DNA from 2 places in the Vibrio tasmaniensis genome. Region 2 is predicted to be linked to the other one. Evidence: riboswitches for the same ligand, from Rfam matches in the RefSeq annotation. Region 2 holds a riboswitch; the other holds the start of a gene.
The links. A riboswitch is a leader RNA that binds a small molecule or an ion and turns the genes downstream of it on or off. The one in region 2 is predicted to bind lysine.

Region 1: linked by a shared signal. The riboswitch ahead of OCV44_RS09355 (Na+/H+ antiporter NhaC family protein) and the one ahead of lysC (lysine-sensitive aspartokinase 3) in region 2 are both predicted to bind lysine.

What each region holds. Positions count from the first base shown of each region.
Region 1 is NZ_AP025510.1:2,079,337-2,083,745, reverse strand. It holds gene OCV44_RS09365 (inosine/guanosine kinase) at 1-775, shown strand, start outside; gene OCV44_RS09360 (H-NS family histone-like protein) at 942-1,352, opposite strand; lysine riboswitch at 1,729-1,906, shown strand; gene OCV44_RS09355 (Na+/H+ antiporter NhaC family protein) at 2,019-3,611, shown strand; His leader region at 3,801-3,936, shown strand; gene hisG (ATP phosphoribosyltransferase) at 3,990-4,409, shown strand, end outside.
Region 2 is NZ_AP025510.1:2,892,309-2,896,717, reverse strand. It holds gene metH (methionine synthase) at 1-1,223, shown strand, start outside; gene lysC (lysine-sensitive aspartokinase 3) at 1,341-2,708, opposite strand; lysine riboswitch at 2,817-2,994, opposite strand; gene OCV44_RS12855 (pyridoxal-phosphate-dependent aminotransferase family protein) at 3,171-4,310, shown strand.

The sequences.
Region 1 (4,409 bases), 810 kb from region 2:
AAGCATCCCTGAAAAGATCTTCAAAAGTGCTTCTGCTTTAGTATTAACCGCTTATTTAGTTCGTTGTAAGCCAGGCGACCCTATGCCTGAAGCAACAATGAAAGCGATCGAATACGCGAAGAAATACGATGTGCCTGTCGTTTTAACACTTGGTACTAAATTCGTTATTCAAGATGATCCAGAGTTTTGGAAAGATTTCCTTGAACAACATGTAACCGTTGTTGCAATGAATGAAGACGAAGCTGAAGCATTAACTGGTGAAAGCGATCCTCTTGCTGCTTCAGACAAAGCACTAGATTGGGTAGACTTGGTTTTATGTACAGCAGGTCCTGTGGGCTTGTTTATGGCGGGTTACACTGAAGATGCAGTGAAGCGCGAAACATCATTACCTTTGTTACCAGGATCGATTGCTGAATTTAACCGTTATGAATTTAGCCGTCCTGCACATAAAGACTTATGTGAAAATCCAACGAAAATCTATTCACATATCGCACCTTACATGGGCGGCCCAGAAAAGATTAAGAATACTAATGGTGCCGGTGATGCTGCATTATCTGCGCTATTACATGATATGGCGGCTAATAAGTACCATAAAGAAAATGTGCCTAACTCAAGTAAGCATCAGCATTCATTCTTGACGTATTCTTCTTTCTCACAAGTTTGTAAATATTCAAACCGTGCAAGTTATGAAGTATTAGTACAGCACTCGCCACGATTATCTCGAGGCCTTCCTGAAAGAGAAGACAGTCTAGAAGAGGCGTACTGGGAAAGATAAGGTATTTTTTGATTTCTATTTCTAGTAGTGAAATATAAAAAAGGCTCCGAAAGGAGCCTTTTTTGTTTCTGTATATATTGAAGCCGTAAATAATACTTTAGTCGACTTAAATATTAATTCTATTGCTTAGTGGGTTATTGATTATTCACTTAGCAAACACGATGCCTTAAAGAGCAAACTCTTCTAGAGATTTACCAGCATCTAGTTGTTCTTGGATAGCTGAAGGCGTACGGCCTTGACCAGTCCAAGTTTTCTCATCGCCATTGCCATCTACATATTTGTATTTCGCTGGGCGAGGAGCACGTTTAGATTTTGTTGTTTTAGATTTTGCTTCACCAGAAAGTGCAGCAATAAGATCGGCAACATCAATACCGTCTTTTGCAATTTGTTCTGCGATAGCAGAAAGCTTAGCTTCTTGCTCTGCTTTTGCTGCGCGTTCTTCAGCTTCAGACTCTTGACGTTCTTGTACAACAATAGTCAGCTTGTCTAGCGCTTCTTCAAGTTGCTCAAGAGTTAATTCACGTGAGAACGCACGAAGGCTACGGATATTTAATAGAGTTTTTGTTAATTCAGACATGATATTTCCCATCAAGGTAAACTAAATAATCCTCCTAATAATAAACAGAGCTCAAGAATAAAACAAATAGTATTTCTTCTATTAGTTATTTAAATAAAAAAGTGAGACGAGACGTTTAAGTGAAAAGATAGACCTCTAATGAAATTATAATAACTATAAGGAATATCTTAATAAAATTAGGTGATATTTGATATGTGTTAGGTGGAGTAATCCACAAAAGTTGACTATTCTTCTATTGATTACTTCATTAACAAAAAGCTATTTTTCTCGGAATGATATGTTGCATTGTTGCTCTTGATGGGTACAATTGCGACTACCTGATGCGGTGCTTTGGTTAATCTGTTGCTAAACTTTGGTTTCAACGGTTAATAATGTTACCGCACGTAGAGGTGCAATTATAAAAAGTAGTTTTCGTTGGGGTGATGCCAATGAATGGAAATGAAAGGTGTAATTGCCGAAGTCAATTGTATATCTAAGCAATTTGCTGGGGTTGTGCTTAATAGGTACAACACTGCCATAGTCTTAATTTTAAACTATGGAGCGCTACTGTAGGGTTGGGTGAAGTGTTCACTTCCCTTTCGCTTAGTTCAACATGAGCTTGATAAGCCGTATCAAGTTTATCTGCAGTAGATCTCTAGCCAAATAAAAAACTGGTTTTTGAAGATCATGAATTTAATAGATTTTGCAACATCGCCTTTATCACTGCTTCCTCCCTTGGTTGCCTTGACTCTTGCTATTGTTACCCGCCGTGTATTAGTTTCCTTGGGTGTCGGTATTGTTATGGGTGCGATTCTACTTGCTGACTACTCAGTAGGTAACGCAGCTAGCTACGTCTTTACTAAAGTATCTGGTGTTTTCATCGAAGATGGTGGCATTAACACTTGGAACATGAGCATCGTCGCTTTCCTAATTATTCTTGGAATGACAACGGCATTATTAACACTTTCTGGCGGCACTCGCGCATTCGCTGAGTGGGCACAGTCTCGTGTTAAGAGCAAACGTGGCTCAAAACTACTTGCTGCATTCTTAGGTGTATTCATCTTTGTTGATGATTACTTCAACAGCTTAGCGGTAGGTGCTATCTCCCGCCCTGTAACTGACCGCTTCTACGTATCTCGCGCTAAGCTAGCTTATATCCTAGACTCAACTGCTGCTCCTATGTGTGTGATCATGCCTGCTTCTAGCTGGGGTGCTTACATTATCACTATCATTGGTGGCATCTTAGTGACACACGGTGTGACAGAGTATTCTGCACTGGGTGCTTACGTTCGCCTTATCCCAATGAACTTCTACGCTGTGTTCGCGCTATTAATGGTGTTTGCTGTTGCGTGGTTTGGTTTAGATGTTGGTAAAATGCGTGAGCATGAGATTGAAGCTTCTCAAGGCCGTGGCTTTGAAGGCGACAATGATCAAAAGCAAGCGCACGATCTAAACGAAGAGCTAGATATTCAAGAGAGCGAAAACGGTTCTGTTTCTGATCTCGTAATGCCAATCGTAGCGTTAATTGTAGCGACGGTTGCTGCAATGCTTTACACGGGTGGCCAAGCGCTTACTGCTGATGGTCAAGCATTCAACTTACTTGGCGCATTTGAAAATACGGATGTAGGTAAGTCTCTGGTTTACGGTGGTGTTATTGGTTTACTCGTTGCGCTAGCAACGGTATTCAAACAGAAACTGCCTATGGCTGATATCGCAAGAACAATGTGGATTGGTGCAAGCTCTATGTTTGGCGCTATCCTTATTCTTGTGTTTGCATGGACGATCGGTTCAGTTATCGGCGACATGAAAACAGGTTCGTACCTATCATCTTTAGCGACGGGTAACATTGATTACCACTGGCTACCAGTTATCTTGTTCCTTCTTGCAGGCCTAATGGCGTTCTCGACAGGTACATCATGGGGTACGTTCGGTATCATGCTACCTATCGCAGGTGACATGGCTGCAGCCTCTGATATCGCGCTAATTCTGCCTATGTTAAGTGCGGTTCTTGCGGGTTCTGTATTTGGTGACCACTGTTCTCCAATCTCAGACACAACGATTCTGTCTTCTACAGGTGCTCGTTGTAACCACATTGATCACGTATCGACTCAGCTTCCTTATGCGCTGTCTGTGGCGTTCGTATCGTGTATCGGCTTCATCACACTAGGTATGACATCATCAACTGGCATCGCATTCGGCGCAGCATCTCTAACGTTTGTGGCAGTATGTTTTGCATTAGCTTATTTCTCACGTTGTAAGATGGCAACGTGTAAAAGCTGATCATCACTTGATTGAATAATGAGAAGGGAGGCGTTTGCCTCCCTTTTTTTGTGCTCGTTAATTTAATTTTAAATTTCGTGAAAAAAGTTCGAATAAATGGTTGAAAAAGGGTGTCAGCTTAGTTAGTGTGGATACAAGACAGCAAACAACCTAAGAGCTGATAAGTATGCGTAAATTAGTAATGAACATTCATCACCATCATCACCCTATCTAGTCTTTCGGGGAGATTTACGTATACCCGGGAGCAAGAATTCTCCCGGAGGTTAAGTCAAAGAATTTAGATTTAAACCCTCGGGACGACAAAGTCTTCCGAGGGTTTTTTAGTTTTAGCACTTTTAAATAATCAATAAATTCAAATATTTGCACAGGGATATAGCAATGCAGACACAACGCCTAAGAATCGCAATTCAAAAGAAAGGTCGCTTAAGTAAAGAGTGCCAAGATCTACTTAAAAAATGTGGTGTTAAATTTAACATCATGGGTGAGCGTTTAGTTGTTCATTCACTAAATATGCCAATCGACTTGTTATTGGTTCGTGATGACGACATCCCAGGCCTTATCATGGATGGTGTAGTTGACCTAGGTTTCATCGGTGAAAATGAACTAGAAGAAGTTCGTCTAGACCGTGTTGCTCTTAAAGAGCCTTCAGAATTCCGCACGCTACGTCGTTTAGACTTCGGTGGTTGCCGCCTTTCTATCGCGATCAACAAAGATGAAGAGTACAACGGCCCACAAGATTTAGCTGGCAAACGTATCGCGACCACTTACCCACAATTACTGAAAGCCTACATGGACGAG
Region 2 (4,409 bases):
CTAAAGAGATGGAAAGACAAGGCTTTAAGCTGCCTCTTCTGATCGGTGGAGCAACGACATCTAAAGCGCATACAGCCGTTAAGATTGAACAGAACTACTCTGAACCTGTGGTCTACGTAAACAATGCTTCACGTGCGGTGGGTGTGTGTACTTCATTGCTATCTAACGAATTGAAGCCCGCCTTTGTTGAGAAGTTGGATATTGATTACGACCGTGTGCGAGATCAGCACAATCGTAAAAAACCACGAACTAAGCCTGTTACGCTTGAACGCGCTCGTGCTAATAAAGTAGCGATTGATTGGAGAGCTTATACGCCACCGGTACCTGCTAAGCCGGGAGTGCACATCTTCAATGATTTTGATGTCGCGACTTTACGTCAGTACATCGACTGGACTCCATTCTTTATGACATGGTCGCTAGTCGGAAAGTACCCTGCAATTCTTGAGCATGAAGAAGTGGGCGAGGAAGCGAAACGCTTATTCAAGGATGCGAATGATTTATTGGATCGAGTACAGAAAGAGAAGTTACTTGAAGCTCGTGGGATGTGTGCGATGTTCCCTGCCAACAGTGTTGGTGATGATATTGAAGTGTATACCGATGAATCTCGCACTGAAGTGTTAAAGGTTTTGCACAACCTTCGTCAGCAAACAGAGAAGCCAAAAGGTTTTAACTACTGTTTGTCTGATTACATTGCGCCGAAAGATAGCGGTAAAGCAGACTGGATTGGTGGCTTTGCGGTGACTGGTGGTATCGGTGAGCGAGAGCTTGCTGATGAATACAAAGCCAACGGTGATGACTACAACGCGATTATGATTCAGGCGGTTGCTGACCGATTGGCTGAAGCGTTCGCTGAATACCTGCATAAAGAAGTGAGAAAGGACATTTGGGGCTACTCGCCGGATGAGGACTTGTCTAATGACGATTTGATTCGCGAGAAGTACCAAGGTATTCGTCCTGCTCCGGGTTACCCTGCCTGTCCTGAACATACTGAAAAAGGTACGTTGTGGGAGTTGATGGACGTTGAAAAAGCGATCGACATGTCATTAACCACGAGCTACGCAATGTGGCCTGGTGCTTCAGTGTCTGGTATGTATTTCTCACATCCTGATGCTAGATACTTTGCAATTGCACAGATTCAACAAGATCAAGTGGATAGCTATGCTGATCGTAAGGGCTGGGACATGTTGGAAGCTGAGAGGTGGTTAGGTCCAAACATTAACTAGCTTTTAGGCTATGACGAGTTTTGATTCGTAAAGTAAAAAAGAGAAAGGGTTGCTTAATAGCAACCCTTTTTGTATCTGTAGCTTGGTGATTTTTAAACTAATCTATCAACCGTCTTTTTATTCAAACAGCTCTTGGTGAAGCTTTTGAATCGCTAGCTTAGACACTGATTCATCTAGTAAGAAGCACAAGTTGTGTGGGCTTGCGCCGTAGCAAATCATGCGTAGGTTGAAGTCTTCAAGAGTGCCGAATACCTGTTTCGCATAGCCTTTGCTTTCACTCATGTTATTACCAATAAGAGCAACAAGGCATAGGTCGTGTTCAATATCCACGGAACACAGTTCTTCAAGCTCAATGCGAGCGGCTTCTGGTAACTCAGGGGCACCACCAGAGGTATCTGTTTGATCGAGTGTCAGTGAGACACTGATCTCTGAGGTAGTGATAAGATCGACAGAGATCTTATGCTTAGCGAGGATCTCGAACACTTTTGCTAGGAAGCCATAAGCATGGAACATATTGGCGCTGCGTAGCGTAACCATGGTTTGGTTGCAGCGTAGGGCAAGCGCTCTGAACAGAGGGGAGCTTTCAACTTGTTGACGAATCCATGTGCCACCGAGCTCTGGTGCTTTTGATGAGCCGACAAATACCGGGATTTGATGGCGTAGTGCCGGGACTAGAGTCGAAGGGTGTAATATCTTCGCGCCAAAGTTTGCCATTTCCGATGCTTCGCTGAAGCTGATCTCTGGGATAGGAGATGCTTTCGATGCGATACGTGGATCCGTGGTGTAGATGCCCGGAACATCAGTCCAGATTTCTAAACCAATCGCTTGTACAGATTCTGCAATCAGTGCCGCTGAGTAATCACTGCCGCCACGACCTAATGTTGTGGTGTTACCTTCGTTATCGGCACCGATAAAGCCTTGGGTAACGACAACTTGCTGTTGGCATAGTGGTATCAATTTCTGTTGCGCTAAGGCTGCAATATCTTTTAACTGTGGCTCTGCTTTGCCGAAGTCATTGTTGGTGCGCATCACTTCTCTGATATCAAAACGGACAGCGGGTGTGCCACGCTCGCGAATGATTTGAGCGAGGATATGTGTTGACATCAGTTCGCCACATGCCACTAGGTGATCGGTGAGTTTAGTACTGGTTTGGAATGATGCCGCTTCGGCTGCACTCGCAATGTCATCGAGAATGCTATGGACCTCTTTCTCGATACCGCTTGGATCGGCTAACTGAGCAAGAATCGTATTATGAATGTCGGTTAACTGTGTCACTAGTTCTTGGCGACGAGTTTTATCTTGAACACCATTCGCGAGTTCAACGAGCAGGTTAGTCACGCCAGAGCACGCGCTGCTCACGACCAGTTTCGTATTCGAGTTATTTTCAATAATGGCAGCACAACGGCTCATTGCTTCAAAGTTGGCAACACTTGTTCCACCAAACTTAGCGACATTAAAAGAACCAGCTACATTAGATGCACTCACTATATATCTCCCACGATTTCCTAAAATAAAATTACGGTTGGGTAATCCAACGTCCGATGTTGTTCGAAGAGAGTTTTAGAGCAAATAGAGAGGAATTATTAGAATAGTAACCTCAGAAGCTCTTCACCATATAGAAATGGTGACAGTTGACGGGATTCAGCCCGCTCAACCGATAATAAAGGTCCTGCATCCTTTTATTATCTCGGCACTGCTCCCCATAAATGTTTTGTGTTGGAAATGCGGTTCCACAAAACACCTGCCTGGGCAGTGCTCCTCTTCTGCTAGATAGCCATTTCATTGAACGTGTTTGCGGTAATAATGTCAATCCGTAACTTGAGATAATTGAAAAATAATTTTAACAATTATGTGACACTGGTGTGACCTCTATACTTATGGCTAATTGCTGAGATAATCAATTTGCTTTAGGGTGGATTGTTCACAACATTAACGTAAGGGATGTACATGTCTAATTTAACACTCACTACTGCTATTGATAGCTTTTATCCGCCACACCGAACGTTAATGGGGCCGGGGCCTTCAGACATTTCTCCTCAAGTTTTACAGGCCTTAAGCCGTCCAACCATTGGCCACCTAGACCCGCTATTTATTGCGATGATGGATGAGCTTAAACAGCTTCTCAAATACGCTTTTCAGACGGAAAACGAATTTACGATTGCCGTTTCTGCACCAGGGAGTGCAGGTATGGAAACCTGTTTTGTTAACATGATTGAGCCAGGTGAGAAGGTGATTGTTTGTCGCAATGGTGCTTTTGGTGAACGTATGCGAGAAAATGTTGTGCGCTGTGGGGGTGAAGCGATCCTTGTTGATGATGAGTGGGGCAAGTCTGTTTCCGTTGAAAAGGTAGAAAAGGCATTGGCAGAAAACCCTGATGCTGTTGCTGTCGCATTTGTGCATGCAGAGACCTCTACTGGATCGTTATCGGATGCTCAAGCGATTTCAGCAGTTGCTCGTCAGTTTGATGCATTGTCGATTGTGGATGCGGTGACATCATTAGGTGGTGTGCCATTGTTGGTTGATGAATGGCAACTCGATGCGGTTTATTCAGGCAGTCAGAAGTGTCTGTCTTGTGTACCTGGTTTATCTCCCGTGACGTTCTCTCAACGTGCTGTCGATAAAATGAAAGCACGTCAAGCTCCCGTACAAAGCTGGTTCTTGGATCAGAGCTTGGTATTAGGTTATTGGAGTGGAGAAGGTAAGCGTAGCTATCACCATACTGCGCCTGTGAACAGCCTATATGCTCTGCATGAGTCGTTGGTTTTATTGAAGAATGAAGGCCTGGATAATGCGTGGTCACGTCACCATGCGATGCACCAAGAGCTTAAAGAAGGAGTAGAAGCACTAGGATTAAAGTTTGTGGTAGATGAAGAGAGTCGCCTACCTCAATTGAATGCGCTTTACTTCCCTGAAGGGATTGATGAAGCCAAAATAAGAACGCAGCTGTTAGAAGAATATAATCTTGAAATCGGTGCAGGCCTTGGCTCTTTAGCTGGGAAGGCTTGGCGTATTGGTTTAATGGGTTATGGCGCTCGAAAAGAGAATGTCGCTTTGTGCTTAAAAGCGTTACAAGACGTTTTAAAATAACGGTAATAAACTGAAGTTTAAAAGAAAAGCGCACGAGAGATCGTGCGCTTTTTTGTGCCTAACCGAAAGGTCAGAAATGGTGCTTTAGTTCCGAGAGCT